Regions from separate parts of the Blautia sp. MSJ-36 genome, predicted to be linked through region 1. Evidence: predicted binding sites of a transcription regulator. Region 1 holds the regulator's gene; the other holds the start of a gene.
The links. Region 1 encodes Rex, which represses fermentation and respiration genes when NADH is low (regulators of the CRP and FNR family bind a similar motif). Its sites were predicted from a motif close to ATTGTTAANTANTTAACAAT; they were not measured.
Positions count from the first base shown of each region.

Region 2: a site for Rex is predicted at 2,156-2,175, ahead of KQI39_RS09975 (oxidoreductase). Genes of this name have one in related genera too.

Region 1 is NZ_JAHLPQ010000001.1:191,584-199,703, reverse strand. Features, by position in the region: gene alr (alanine racemase) at 1-117, opposite strand, end outside; gene KQI39_RS00905 (NAD(P)H-hydrate dehydratase) at 114-1,631, opposite strand; gene KQI39_RS00900 (redox-sensing transcriptional repressor Rex) at 1,692-2,339, opposite strand; gene KQI39_RS00895 (ABC-F family ATP-binding cassette domain-containing protein) at 2,554-4,470, shown strand; gene KQI39_RS00890 (YfhO family protein) at 4,509-7,121, shown strand; gene KQI39_RS00885 (inositol monophosphatase family protein) at 7,116-7,889, opposite strand; gene KQI39_RS00880 (pyridoxamine kinase) at 7,910-8,120, opposite strand, start outside.
Region 2 is NZ_JAHLPQ010000012.1:15,162-23,281, reverse strand. Features, by position in the region: gene KQI39_RS09995 (EutP/PduV family microcompartment system protein) at 1-398, opposite strand, end outside; gene KQI39_RS09990 (BMC domain-containing protein) at 417-848, opposite strand; gene KQI39_RS09985 (BMC domain-containing protein) at 860-1,225, opposite strand; gene KQI39_RS09980 (NUDIX hydrolase) at 1,488-1,991, opposite strand; gene KQI39_RS09975 (oxidoreductase) at 2,218-4,215, shown strand; gene KQI39_RS09970 (shikimate dehydrogenase) at 4,396-5,274, shown strand; gene aroD (type I 3-dehydroquinate dehydratase) at 5,306-6,067, shown strand; gene KQI39_RS09960 (hypothetical protein) at 6,256-7,647, opposite strand; gene KQI39_RS09955 (MFS transporter) at 7,842-8,120, opposite strand, start outside.

The DNA.
Region 1 (8,120 bases):
CGCCTTGATCACTGCAATGATTTTTGTTCCTTCTTTCACATTTCTGTGCATTTCCTCAAAATTATGAGCAATGGCATCCAGAGATACCAGTGCCTTGACTCTCTCGTATTTTTTCATGATTTTGACTCCTCTTCACCTATCGCTAAAGCCTGGGGCAGATATTCAATGATATCGCCTGCCAGCATACTGCGCTTTCCTTTTTCAGCGGCTGCAAGATCGCCGCAAAGTCCGTGAAGATAAACACCTAACGCGGCCTTTAAAACCATGGAGGGATGTTCCTCCGTTTTCAGATACATACATAATACTCCTGCCAGAAGCCCGGAAAGCACATCTCCGCTTCCGGCAGTTGCCATACCGGAATTACCGGAAAGGTTCAAATACAGATCGCCTTTCCCATCTGTAATTACTGTACAGGCATCTTTCAGGACACATACGGTACCGGTTTCTTTCGCATAGTCCACTGCGGTCTGTGCAATTGTTCCCTGGATTTCCGATATGGTTCTTACACAAAGTCTGCTCATCTCACCGATATGCGGCGTCAGAATAACATTTTCACCCAGGAATTCCTTCCACTGAGGATGCATTGCCAGAAGATTCAGTCCGTCTGCATCCAGAATCAGTGGCTTTTTCTCCCGGGCGGCTGCCGTAAGAAACCACTGTTCTCTCTCACGGCTGGCCCCCGATGTTCCCAGTCCCGGTCCAATCACAAGGATATCACACCAGGAAAGAAGCTGTTCGTTGGATTCCTCATCAAACCGGGTGCATACCATAGCCTCCGGAAGAAGAATCTGCAATGGAATCCTGTTTTCTTCTACTGTCTGAATTTTTACCATTCCCGCCCCGGCATGAAGAGCAGCACTGGCGCTTAAATAAGCAGCCCCGCACATTCCCTCGCTTCCGGCAACAAATAGAATTTTTCCAAAAGTTCCCTTATTTCCGCCGGGATCACGCTCCGGAAACAGTTTCAGGTCTTCCTGCTCCAGACAACATGCAGATGCCTTTACAGCTTCCTGCTCATAGATTCCGATATCAGCGGTAACAATCTTTCCTGCATACAATCTGCCCGGATAAAAGCAAAGTCCTCTTTTCCGGTAACCAAACGTAACAGTCAGATCCGCGCTGAAGGCAATTCCCATTTCCAGGCCTGTATCTCCGTTTACTCCTGATGGGATGTCAACAGCGATCTTTTTTGCCCGGGCACTGTTCATCTCATGAATAACTTCCGCATAATGTCCCTCGATCGGACGCACCAGGCCTACGCCAAACACGGCATCTACTATAGTAGTATATTCACTCCAGTCCGGGTTATTCACTTCCGGGACCTGATATCCTGTGGCAATTTTATACTGAAGCACCGTTTCTCTGGTCATTTTGTCTTTGTTTCCGACCATGCAGAATTCTGCCCGGATTCCCTTCAGATAAAGCAGTCTGGCAACGGCAATACCATCGCCTCCGTTATTGCCGCTTCCGCATACAACCAGTATTCTTTCATTTTTTTCGAGATATTTCTCTATTTCTTCTACTACTTTCAGTGCTGCCCGCTCCATCAGAACTTCTGATGCCACTCCGATATGATGAATGGTGGCACCATCCAGCTTCTTCATCTCCTCGCAGGTAACAATTTTTTTCATGCTGTGCCCTGCCTCCCCTCTTAATAGAGAAAGCTGCCGTTTCCGGCAGCTTAACACTTTCTACTTTTCCACATGCTCCTGCCTGTATTTACTCAGATTATAAGACAGTGTCATAAGACTTTCGGAAAGATGCACGTTCTCCACAATTACATCATCCGGTGTCTCCAGATCAAGATGTGCAAAATTCCAGATTGCTTTGATTCCGTTCTCCACCAGAATATCTGCCATTTCTTTGGCTTTGTTCTTCGGAAGAGTGAGAATTGCAATCTCTACATTATTTTCTCTCAGGAAAAACGGAAGTTCACTGAGCATCTGAATCTCAAGTCCGCGGACTGCAATACCCTCAAGCACAGGATTTACATCAAAAATTCCCACCAGCTTGAAGCCACGTTTCTCAAAGTCCACATAATTGGCAAGTGCCTGTCCCAGATTACCGGCACCTAAAATGATCATCGGATGAACGATGTCCAATCCGAGAATTTTACCAATTTCCGTATAAAGATAATGTACATTATAGCCATACCCCTGCTGCCCGAAACCGCCGAAATTATTGAGATCCTGACGGATCTGGGAAGCTGTGGTATGCATCTTCTTACTTAATTCATTGGAAGAAATACGCTCTACATTGTCTTCCATCAGCTCTCCTAAGTAGCGGTAATAGCGTGGCAGACGCTTAATCACCGCTTTCGAGATTTGTTTTGTCTCCACGATAGTTCTCCTCCTTACCTTACACTAGGTTAATTATACCGAATTGACATTTTCCTGTCAATTAAAGTTGTGAGTTCTGTACAAATTTCTTCATATTTTTTTAAAAAATTGATTTTTTCTTTGAAATCCTGGCGGTTTCCGTTATAATAGGTGGAGGATTTTCCCTGTTTTATGACCAGACAGAGACAATTCTTTATACAGGAGGACAGTTTTTATGATTTTATCATGTCAGAATATATGCAAAGCCTTTGGCGAAAAAGTAATTTTAAATGACGCATCCTTCCATATTGAAGACCGGGAAAAAGCGGCCCTTATCGGATGCAACGGTGCAGGAAAAACAACCCTTCTTCGGATCATCATGCAGGAAATTTCCGCTGATTCCGGCAATGTTGTTCTTGCACGTGACAAAAATATCGGCTATCTGGCCCAGTATCAGGACATTCACGGGCACCATACGATTTATGAAGAACTTCTTACCACCAAGCAGCACATCATTGATATGGAACGCCGCATCCGTAATCTGGAGCAGGAAATGAACCATGTACAGGGCGAGGACCTGAACCGTCTGATGGAGACTTACACCCGTCTTACCCATCAGTTTGAACTGGAAAACGGTTATGCCTACAAAAGTGAACTGACCGGTGTTTTAAAGGGTCTTGGTTTTACAGAAGAGGATTTTGACAAACAGATCGAGACGCTTTCCGGAGGGCAGAAAACCCGTGTTGCCCTTGGCAAGATGCTTCTCTCCAAACCGGATATCCTGCTTCTGGATGAGCCTACCAACCACCTGGATATGGAAAGTATCTCATGGCTGGAAACCTACCTTCTGAATTATCCGGGAGCTGTATTTATTGTCTCCCATGACCGTTATTTCCTTGATAAAGTTGTCACAAAGGTAGTGGAGATTGAGGCCGGACAGACCCGTGTCTACAGTGGAAACTACTCTGCTTATGCTCTTAAAAAAGCCCAGCTACGCGATGCCCAGTACAAGGCATACTTAAATCAGCAGAGAGACATCAAACATCAGGAAGCAGTCATTGCCAAACTGAAGTCCTTTAACAGAGAAAAATCTATCAAACGTGCCGAAAGCCGTGAGAAGATGCTGGATCGTGTACAGCGTATCGAAAAACCTCTGGAAATTCAGGATCGTATGCGGATTTCCCTGGAACCCCGTGTATTAAGTGGAAACGATGTCCTGCATGTGGAGGAACTCTCCAAGGCATTTCCGGGACAGACTCTGTTCTCCGATATTTCTTTTGATATCAAACGTGGCGAACGTGTGGCACTGATCGGAAACAACGGAACCGGCAAAACTACCATGCTGAAAATTATCAATGGTCTTCTCGAAGCAGATGCCGGAAAATTTTCTCTTGGTTCCAAGGTGCAGATCGGTTATTATGACCAGGAACATCATGTTCTTCATATGGATAAGACTATTTTCCAGGAGATTTCCGATACGTATCCGACTCTTACAGAGACCGAAATCCGAAATATGCTTGCAGCATTTCTTTTTACCGGAGACGATGTATTTAAAGAAATCTCCGCACTTTCCGGTGGAGAACGAGGCCGTGTTTCCCTTGCCAAGCTGATGCTCTCCGAAGCCAATTTCCTGATTCTGGATGAGCCTACCAACCATCTGGATATCGCTTCCAAGGAAATCCTTGAAGAAGCACTGGTAAGTTACACCGGTACTGTCCTTTATGTCTCCCATGACCGTTATTTCATCAATCAGACCGCAACCAGGATCATGGAACTTACCAATCAGGCTGTGGTCAATTACATTGGCGATTATGATTACTATCTGGAGAAAAAAGAAGAACTGACCAGCGCCTATGCTCCGGGAATTGATTCTCCCGAGGCCCCTCAGGAAGAAAAAACGGTTTCCGAAAACAAACTTTCCTGGCAGCAGATGAAAGAAGAACAGGCGAAGAAACGAAAACGGGAAGCAGAACTGAAAAAAGTGGAAGCCCGCATTGAGGAACTGGAAACAAGAGATAAGGAAATTGACGATACCATGGTTCTCCCGGATGTCTGCACCAACGTGGCAGAATGTACCAAATTAAGCCGTGAAAAAGCTGCCATTTCGGAAGAACTGGAAGAACTTTATGAAAAATGGGAAGAGCTGGCCTGACGGCCAGCTCTGTTATAATCATCCCGGAGGAGGAACCTGTGAAAAAGAAGCGCATTTATTTTTCTGCATTTGGTCTTACTTTTGCAGTTTTACTGATTTTATTTATCACCTGTGGCTATGCCCCTTTTGGCAACAAATCACTGGCTGTGGATGATGCCAGCATTCAGTATCTGGATTTTTATGCTTATTTCAAGGATGTTCTGGCGCAGAAAAACAGCATTTTTTATACATTTGGAAAAACACTGGGAGGTACCAATATCGCTGTTTTCAGCTATTATCTTTCCTCCCCGTTTATGCTTCTGAGTGTCTTTTTTCCAAAAGAAAATCTCCATTCATTTTTTGACATCCTGGTACTGCTGAAATTATCTCTGGCTTCCATGACCTTCAGTATTTTTCTTGTAAACCGCTTCCGGAAATATCTGACAGAAAACACGGAATCTGCAAGAACTTTTTTTGTTGTCCTTTTATCCTGCTGTTACGGTCTTTGCCAGTATACCATTGCCCAGAGCAGTAATATCATGTGGATTGACGGTGTCTATCTTCTTCCGCTGATTCTTCTGGGAACCTATCAGATCATACATGGATCATCCATCTGGAAGCTTTCTGTCTGGGTGGCATTGTCGATTCTTTTTAACTGGTACAGCGGTGGTATCAACTGTGTATTTTCCGCCCTGTGGTTTCTTTTTGAACTTGCCTTATATTTTCTGGGATCATCAAGAAAATACAGCCATATTCCACGAAAAGCCCTGGTCATGATATTCCGTTATGGCCTCTCTATGTTTCTGGGGCTTATGTGCAGCGCGGTTCTGTTTTTACCCACTGTACTTGCCATGGGAAATTCCAACCGTGGTTCTCTGGACCTTGCAGCATTGAAGGATTTTTCTTTCGTCGGACAGCTTCCCACCATTCTGGAAAGTTACCACCTGGGCGCGCACAGTACTCCAAACAGTACTTCTCTGTTCTGTGGTACTCTGGTAATCCTGGCGGTTATTGCCCTTTTTCTTTCTTCTACGTTATCTGCACAGAAAAAAAGTATGCTGGCCTGTTTTCTTGCTGTCATAGCACTGATTTTTTACTGGAAACCTTTTTATATGGTATTTTCATTGTTCAAAACTGTGGAAAGTTACTGGTGCAGATATTCCTATGTGGGAATTGCCGCTCTGATCTTTCTGGCTGCCTGTTTTTATCTGATTTACTTGGATGACCATACCGCAGTTCTTCTTTCCAGAGGATGGATCATTTTTTCGGTTCTTCTGTTTTTTCTGGATAATATTCACCCCGGTGAACATACATCAAAAATCTATCTGACCGTCTTTTACGCTGCAGTTACCTTGATTTCTGTGAGACTTTTTATGTACAGCCGGAATTTCAAATCATGGAAAAAAGCAGTTATCACTCTGCTTTGTACAGGAATCATCCTTTCAGAACTGGCAGTTAACGCCAGCTTTCTGATGAATGATTACCATGCTGACGAAAACAGCCAGTACACCGCTTATTCTCTGGGTTCCCAGAAACAGATCGGCGAAATCAAGGAATCGGACAGTTCCATTTACCGGATTTCACAGACTTCCACAAAGATTCAGTACACTGACGGTGCAACTGCAAATTATAACGAAGCTCTGGCTTATAATTACCGTTCCATTTCCGGTTATACTTCCTCCCCGGACGATACGCAGAGAGAATTTCTGGAACGTATCGGTTACCGTGAAAACGGTCTGAATATGAACATTACCAACTCTCCTGTCATTGCTGCAGATGCTCTGCTGGGAGTAAAATATACCTTGTCTGCCTATCCCGTTAACGGACTGACAAAACTGGATTCTATAGAGGCGGAAAACGGAAAGTCCGTATACTGTAACCCGTCTGCACTGCCGATGGCCTTTCTCTATCATGACAATTCGGAATCTATACAGACTCCGCAGACCGATGACCCGTTTGTATACCAGAATTATCTGTACAGCATTCTGTGCGGACATCCGGTTTCTCTGTATCGGCCGTTATCCTATACCTATTCTTCCAAAGGAGATTCCGATTCCGGCACTGACCAGGTATACACCCTTTCTGTTCCAGAGGGAAATTACGCACTATATGGAAACATACCCTGGGATTCCCCTATGGAAAATGCTTCTTTAAATGTAAATGACTCCTATATCAGCCGTTATTCCTGGTGGCTCAGTCCCTCAGCTTTTTATATTCCAGCAGCTTCCGAAGCCGCTTATGCAAAAGTTTCCATCCATTCAGACAATGGATATTTCATCCGGGATGGGGGCGAACAGTTTTACGCGCTGGATCTGGATGCCCTTGCCGCTGTTTCCAAGGAGATTTCAGGCAGAGCTGTGGAAGAGTTCCAGCTGGAAAACGGGCATGTTTCCGTTTCCTGTACTGCTGCTGATTCCAGCTCCCTGCTTTATCTATCCATCCCTTACGACAAAGGCTGGAAAATATACAGAAACGGCCAGCAGATTACTGCCGGCCTTCTGGATGACTGCATGTATTCTATTCCTCTGACAGAAGGGAAAAACCAGATCGAGCTTCGTTACATCTGCCCGGGAATCCGCGCCGGAATTCTTCTCTCTGTTTCCGGAATCCTGCTCACGCTGCTGATCTCCCTTTTTGAACACAAAAATCGGTTACAAAAAAATAAATTATAATTCTTTTAGAAGAATTTCCGCAAACTGCGGCGCACAGGCGAGGATGTCCTCATTTTTCAGATAGGACGGTTCCTCGCCTTTCCAGTTCTTCACAATACCGCCTGCTTCACGAAGAATAATGGTTCCCGCAGAATAATCCCAGGGTTTCAGGTCACGTTCAATATATCCATGCTCCCTTCCACAGGCAACATAACACATATCGAGTTCTGCAGATCCGGTACGACGGAAATCCGCACATTTCATAAAGATGTGATAAAAAATCGGAAAAAGATTTTTTGCTTCTTCTTTTGTGTAAGGAGTGGAGCCATAGGAAATTACCGCATCCCCAAAATCTTCGGTATCGGATACATGGATTCTCTTTCCATTAAGATAAGCGCCCTCTCCCTTGGCTCCGTGGAACAGTTCATCGGAAAACGGATTGTATACAATACCGAAAACAATCTCACCGTTTTCATAAAGTCCCAATGCAACTGCGCTCATATGAAAATCCAGAATAAGATTTGTAGTACCGTCAATAGGATCCAGAATCCAGTAAGTTTTTTCTCTGGAAAGTCCCAGGTTTTCTTTTTCTTCCGCGATCAGGGAAATCTCCGGAAATGCTTTTCCAAGTTCCTCTTTCAGAAAGTTCTGCACGGCCAGATCCACATTTGTCACATAGTTAGCAGCTCCCTTTACCATTACTTCTTCGTTATTCATCTCTTTTAAAATCAGTTCTTTTGTCTGTTTTACAAGAGCAATTACTTTTTTCTGTTCTTCTGCTGAAATCATGATTTTTCCCCTTTTCTTTATTATGAAAGTAACATACCTAGATGCGCTTCAAAGCATACCCCGTCATTACGGTCTGTTCCTTCTGATACTGCGTCTCTGATTGATGTGGAAATAAACTCCACCGCCATATGTGCACAGGTTTCCATAGAATATCCTTTCACCAGCCCGGCACTGAGCACTGACGCAAAAAGATCTCCGGTTCCGGAATAACTTCCACCGGATTTTTCGGCA
Region 2 (8,120 bases), on a different contig from region 1:
CTGATGCCTTCCCTGGTCTTGTTATTTACCATGAAGATCCGTTCACAGCCCATGTTCTCCATCCACTGTCTGACCATGGGAATGTTGGCATGGGGAGAATCCACCTTGGTGATGATCCCGATCAGCGGCCGTAGTAGAAAATTCCTGCTGCCGTCACTAAACAGGTTAAAGGGCTCATTGGCTGCCTGTACAATGGCGATCACATCCGCCTCAAAGGAAAAACAGGCCAGTCCTACGCTGAAATGCTTGGATTCCGCATATTCTCCCGGTGAATCAATAGTATCTTCATTTGTATTGGTATACTGAGTCTTATGATAATGAAGCTCTTCCCCTTTAAGCGCCTGTGTCAGAGATGTTTTGCCGGCTTCACTTCGACCCATCAGAAAAATTTTTTTCATTTTTTATCCCGTCCTGCTCTAGCTTCTGTGGATCTTACAGACATCGAATTTCAATGTCTCATGGAAAAACCGCACCACTTCCTCCACAGCTGTCGTCACTTCCGTAAAACCGCCTGTCAGGATCAATGTCCCACAGAACCGGTCCATAAATCCAACTTCCACATGAGCCGCCTTCACTGCAACATCTGCAGCCACTACAATAGCCTCCCAGGGTGTAACCCTGACCATACCGATGGCATCTCCCGTATGGTCCTCTCCTTCGTGAACTCCGATATGTAACGCAAGATTCTCATATACCGACTTGTCACTTGGTGTAAAAACATGTGCAAAAGAAAGCTCTTTTCCAGGTACTCTCACCCGGGTCAGTCGCAGCCTTTTTCCCTTAAGGTTCTCATAATCATCATGGAACAGCCGCTCCAGCAGTTCTTCCTTCGTTATCCGTTCTTCCATGGTGCACTTCCTTATCTCTTGGTGATCTTGCAGACTACATATCCAAGAGTATCGCGGAAATAGTCCACGATCTCTTCCATTGCTGTCTGCACATCGGAAATCTCTCCTGTTATGATCAGTGTTCCTGTAAAACGGTCTGCAAAACCAAGATATACATTGCCGCTCTTCACTGCGATATCAGATGCGATCACAGCGGATTCGGAAGGGGTCATATTCATGATTCCGATCGCAGATGAGCCATAGTCCACCTGTGGATTCAGTCCAAGCTTCTGATATATGATTGGTGCCGGACCACCCATGATATGGGCAAATGTGATCTCCTTACCGGCTACGGTCTCCTGTACGATTCTGATCTGGTCTTTATGTTCATCTGCCATTGATGATTCCTCGCTTTCAAAAATTTCGTAACATAGCATTGTCAAGATCCATGCTATCGATTTCTCGATCGATCTAATATTCGATAAGCCGGATTTTGTTCATCCGGCTTACAATTTCCCTACGTTAAATTTTACTATCTGTACCTCTTAATGTCAATACAATTCTTCGAAAACAAGGCAAAAAACAACGTTTTCAAAAATAAAAATCCACAGAAAACAACACTCATTTTCACATCAGTCCGGAAAACCAGTCAAAATCTGCTTAGAACTCAAACGCCTTCTTAATGCTGTCATAATGCAGGAATTTTCCCTCAGCTGCAAACGCTTTGATCTGATCCAGCGTTGCAAACATATATCCGTCTGTCTCTTCAGTCTGAAGCTTCAGATCTTTATCCTCCACATCCATCACAAACCGGTATACATCTACAAAGTAATTGTCTCCTTCCCCAGGATTCTCTCTTTTATAGGTAAAAAGATATCCGCCTTCTGCCTGGCTGGCATCCAGTCCTGTCTCCTCTTTCACTTCACGGAGTACCGCATCCCTTGATTCCTCGCCTGCCTGGGCAGCGCCGCCGGAAACTTCCCACCAGCCCGGTGCCCAGGCTTTTGTCATCACACGTTTGGTGATGAGAAAGGTTTTATCCGGTCTTGCAACTACGCCCAAAACTGTCAGATGATATTCTCCATCTTTCAGGCACCAGTCATTGCGCTTCATGGTACGTCCCGTCGGTTTCTTATCTGCATCGTAAATATCCCAGAATTCCATTTTTTCTATCTCCTGTAACTTTTTTATTTGTTATGATACCACGCTAAAGTCCTGTATGTAAACCCTGGAATCTTCCACCACTTTCCAGCTACTTTTCTTCCGGAAAAAATCTATAGATTATTTTTATTATATTACTGGTATTATGAATTAGTTTTATAGATATTTTTGTTATATAATTAACACAAACAAACGATTCTATTTAAAATAACCAGGGAGGTTTTTCCAAATGAAAAATGATTATCCGCATATTTTTTCCCCATTAACCGTTAAAAATATGACTATCAAGAACCGTATTGTTATGATGCCGATGGGCACCAACTACGGTGAGCAGAACGGCGAAATGAGTTTTCTTCATATTAATTATTATGAGCAGCGTGCAAAGGGTGGCACAGGCCTTATTATCGTAGAGAACGCAAGTATCGATTCCCCGCAGGGTTCCAACGGAACCACCCAGCTTCGTATCGATCATGACAACTATCTTCCACGTCTTTTCAAATTCTGTGAGAACATTCACAGATATGGAACAAAGATCGCGATCCAGATCAACCATGCAGGTGCTTCCGCAGTTTCTTCCAGAATCAACATGCAGCCGGTTTCCGCATCTGATGTTCCTTCCAAAGAAGGCGGTGAGATCCCGAGACCTCTTTCCAAAGAAGAGATCCTTCACATTGTAAAGAAATACGGCGAGGCTGCAAAACGTGCACAGACAGCCGGTTTTGACGCAATGGAAATCCATGCAGGACATTCCTACCTGATCAGCCAGTTCCTTTCCCCGATCACAAACAAGCGTACCGACGAATTCGGCGGATCTGTTGAGAACCGTACCCGTTTCTGCCGCATGGTCATCGATGAGGTAAGAAAACAGGTGGGACCTTTCTTCCCGATCATGCTCCGTCTCAGCGCTGATGAGCTGATGGAAGGCGGAAACACACTTGATGATACTCTGGAATATCTGGACTACCTTCAGGAAGAAGTTGATATCTTCGACGTTTCCTGTGGACTTAACGGTTCCATCCAGTACCAGATCGACGCAAACTATCTTCCGGATGGATGGCGTTCCTACATGGCAAAAGCTGTAAAAGAGAAATTCAACAAACCATGTATCTCCATGGGTAACATCCGTGACCCGAAAGTTGCTGAGCGTATCCTCGCTGACGGTGACGCAGACCTTATCGGTATGGGCCGTGGCCTGATCGCAGATCCTGCATGGGTAAACAAAGTTGCCACAGGACATGAGTGCGATCTCCGCAAATGTATCTCCTGTAACGTGGGATGTGCAGGAAACCGTATCGGCGTAAACCGCCCGATCCGCTGTACCGTAAACCCATCTGTTCTTGAGGGCGATGTATATAAGAAACTGCATGTAAACAAAAACTGTAACGTCGTTGTTATCGGTGGCGGTACTGCCGGACTGGAAGCTGCCTGTACAGCCGCAGAGGTTGGCTGCAACACCTTCCTTCTGGAAAAAGGCAATGAACTTGGGGGACTTGCATCTCTGATCTCCAGAATCCCAGCTAAGAACCGCCTGGCTGATTTCCCGCATTATCTCATGCATCGCGCAGAACAGCTTGAGAACCTTTACATCTTCAAAAACACAGAAGGAACACCGGAGAACATCCGCAAATTCCATCCGAATATCATCGTAAGCTCCACCGGTTCCGCTCCGCTCCTTCCTCCGATCACAGGACTGAAGGATCGTATTGACAACGAGAACTATAATATTTATTCTATTCTTGGTATGATCAGCCACATTAATGATTTTCCGAAGGATCTGGAAGGCAAAAAAGTCGTTGTGGTAGGCGGCGGTGCTGTAGGTCTTGATGTTGTGGAATTCTTCGCAGACAGAAACGCAGATATCTCTATTGTTGAGATGATGGATCAGATCGGACGTGATCTTGACCCTGTAAGCAAAAACGACACAAAGACCATGATGAAAAAACATAATGTACATCAGCTTACAAAAACTGCTCTCCTTGAGGTTAAGGATTCTTCCTTCCTTGTCAAGGGTGACGGCGAGCCTTATGAGCTTCCATTTGAGTACGGTTTCGTATGTCTTGGAATGAGAGCTCAGGGACAGCTTTACCAGAACCTCACAGAGGAATTTTCTTCTGAGGATGTTGAGATCATGAACATCGGCGACAGCCAGAGAGCAAGAAGAATCATTGACGGTACCCAGGAAGGACGTAACATCCTTACCATTCTCGAGCAGAGAGGATACCTTTAATATCCGCTATAACCTCCAGATGAACGTTTTAAATACGCTTCGGGAGTGTCTATAGATTTTTCACGTCTTCCTCCCGCTGCAGCCGTCCGAAGAACATCCGCAACTTCTTCAGACTGATGTGGCGGGAGGTTTTAGAAAAAAGAGTTACCCAGATTTTTACCAATGAGAGGAGTTATTACCATGTCAGAAAGAATCACAGGACACACAGAGCTCATCGGTCTTATGGCTTATCCGATCCGTCACTCCAGCTCTCCTGCCATGCAGAACGAAGCTTTCGCAAAGCTTGGCTATGACTATGCATACCTTGCATTTGAGGTTTGCGCAGATGAAATCGAGGATGCTGTAAAAGCCATCCGTACTCTGAAAATGAGAGGTTCCAACGTTTCCATGCCAAACAAAACTCTGGTAGGCCAGTACCTTGACGAGCTTTCACCGGCAGCAGAAATGTGCGGCGCTGTAAACACCATCGTCAACGATCACGGTCATCTTACAGGCCACATCACAGACGGTATCGGATTTATGGCTGCACTGAAAGATAACGATATTGATGTTATCGGAAAGAAAATGACCATCGTAGGCGCAGGCGGTGCTGCTACTGCTATCGAGATCCAGGCTGCACTGGACGGCGTAGGCGAGATTGTGATCTTTAACCGCAAGGATGAGTTCTGGGATCGTGCCGTATCCACTGTTGAGAAGATCAACACCAAGACATCCAGCCATGCAGTTCTCTACGATCTTGCTGATCTTGATCAGCTGAAAAAAGAAATGGCTGACAGCTATCTGTTCGTAAATGCTACAGGTGTTGGAATGAAACCTCTGGAAGGCCAGTCCGTTGTTCCGGACAAATCTTACTTCCGTCCGGAGCTTATCGTTGTTGACGTGCCATACTCCCCTCTTGAAACCGCTATGCGCTCCATGGCAAAGGAAGTTGGCTGCAAGACAATGAACGGCCTTGGCATGATGCTTTTCCAGGGCTCCGCTGCATTTGAACTGTGGACCGGCGAGCCGATGCCGATCGAGCATATGAAAGAGATTCTTAACATCAGATACGATGACTGATAAAATCCCATCCGTATCGGAAAGGACCATTATGAAAACAGTTCAGGTAAGAAATATCTCAATCGGAGAAGGCAGGCCGAAAATCTGTGTCCCGATCGTTGGACAGACAAAAGAAGATATCCTTCTTGAGGCAGGAACCTTCGCAAGAATCCCCGTAGACGTTGTAGAGTGGCGTGTTGACTGGTTCGAAGATGTTTTTGACACAGACAAGGTTCTGGATGTGGCAAAAGATCTCCAGACCGTTTTAAAGGACACTCCGATTCTTTTCACCTTCCGTACTGCAAAAGAAGGCGGAGAAAAAGCAATCTCCAACGAAGATTACAAAGCCCTCAACATGGCTGTTGCCAAAAGCGGCTATGTAGATCTCATTGATGTAGAAGCCTTCACAGGCGAGGAGATCGTAAAAAGCATGATCCAGGAAGCTCACAGCTATGGCGTAAAAGTCATCGCTTCCAATCATGATTTTGACGCAACTCCCAAGAAAGATGAGATCGTGCGCCGTCTTCGCATGATGCAGGACTATGGCGCAGATATCCCGAAGATGGCTGTTATGCCAAAGAGCAAACAGGACGTACTTACACTCTTAAGTGCCACACTGGAAATGTCCCAGCAGTTCGCCGACCGCCCGATCATTACCATGTCCATGGCAGGTACCGGTGTTGTCAGCCGTCTCACAGGTGAAACCTTTGGTTCCGCCCTTACCTTCGGTGCCGCTACCAAAGCTTCCGCACCGGGACAGATCAATGTCAACGAGCTTGAGCAGGTTCTTGACATTATCCACAAAAGCCTGTGATCCTGTAACCTCCCATTGAAAGGATCTACGGCTTCGTTTAAGAAAGAACGTAAATTATAGACCAGATTTTAATCCCGTAAATAGCAAATCTATTTTGTAACAAAAACAAATCTCATGACCCAAAAAGAGGAACTGCGCTGACCCATCCAGTGCAGTTCCTCTTTTCTTATCTTTTATAACTTTATTTATTATTTCTCAGCTTTTTCCTCAATGGCAGTTTCCTGAGCTTTTTTCCTGGGATCCCAGTTGGAAAGGAAAATGTTCAGTCCGAATCCAACGGCCAGAGCCCATGCGGATGCCCACGCAGTTCCCTGGGTTGCAAGGACAGCTGCCATAACACCGGCAATCATCTTGTCACGGTCTGTCTTACAGTAATCCATACCGATCCTTGCACAGACAAACGCCTGGAACATCAGAGTGATGGAAGAACCAACTCCGAAGATCGGCCGGAAGAAACTTACAACCGGAATGATCAGCACGCTTAAGAAAGTTGCAATACGGAAGGATGCCATACCGCCAAGAAGAGACTTCATGGCTTTCTTTCCTTCTTTGTAGCGGATGGAGACAGATACTGTCATGCCGACCCATAACGGACCGGAAAGCGGAGGGAACGGTGCGATGATGGAAAGGATCAGATTTCGAAGACCGCTGACCAGGTTGGAACGGCTGGAATTGAAATCAATGTACTCATCATCTCTGGACTGACGTGCCTCAGTGACAAGTGTCTCTGTGGTAACAAAATCGCCAAATGCGATCACATAACATACAAGTGCCAGCGGAAGAGCCTTGATAAACATGAAAAGTGGCGGGATTCCCACACCAAAGATACTTACCTGCTGGATGATTTCCTTAAACTGCGGGATCTTGATAAAAGTTCCGATCTCAAGCCCCGGTTTGTCCAGCTCTCCTACAAGAAGGCCTACCACCATGGCGATCAGATACGGGAAAAGGTTTCCGTAGCGGGCAACCAGATCCAGAAACTTGTTATGCTGTCTCTTTTCCTGATACTTGTCAGAAAAACTGATAAGAATCAGAAGGCCGACACCTGCAACAATAGCCAGAGGATATTTGTGCATGTTTCCGCCCTCTCCCAGCTGGCCTGCCATAACCGTAACCGGCGCTGCAAGAAGGATTCCACCCTTAACGGAATCCGGTACCGCATGGACAAATTTATCCGCAAGTTTGGTAACGCCCATAAATATGAATACAAGACCAACCAGCATCTGCAGGGCGATCATTGCCTGGATACGCTCTTTTCCCAGGGGAAAGCCTTCCAGGAATACGATAGTCAGCGGAAGGGTCGGCGTGATCCATCCGGGAACTACCGGATCACCAAGTAAACTGTGTAGCATATACAGCATGGTCTCTATGATCACACAGCTCCATGCCAGCTCATAAGGCAGCCCCAGATACTGTTCCAGATAAGGGACAGCCGCCAGTGCCGTAACACCAAGGATCAGACCCTGGATAAACTCTACGGACTCAAGTTTGTAGTGAATAAAGGGAAGACGAATCTGAAATGGCCCAAACGGAATGTAGGGCAGTTCGTTTTCTCTTCTCTGTCTTGCTGCACGCGCCATAACGATTCTCCTTTGTCAGTTTTTTTGATAATACATATATAGTATCTTCTGTTCTGGAAGTTTGTTAATTAACAAACATTTTTAGAAACGGCAAAGTCCAACCCGGGAATTGTTCCCGAATTGGAACTTTGATTTGCATAGATTCAGTCATCTTCGTCTGAATCCATACAATTATTCACTTATTTCACCCTGTCTCAGGCCTCTTTTCCACGGTTCATCTTGACGAACAGTGCAAGAAGGATTCCAACGAATGTCACTGCCATGTTAAGAAGCAGGATCATTCTCGGAGCGCTGGTTCCGGCAGTTTTTGTGATATAACCTGCCAATGTCAGGATCGTATAGTTTGCAACACTGGATGCGATCATAACCATGGATGTTGCAGTTCCCTTGTTCTCCGGGAAAAACTCAGCGGTTGTGGAAACAGCCAGCTGAAGCACTCCGCCTGCACCTGCGAAACCGATGACAAATCCACC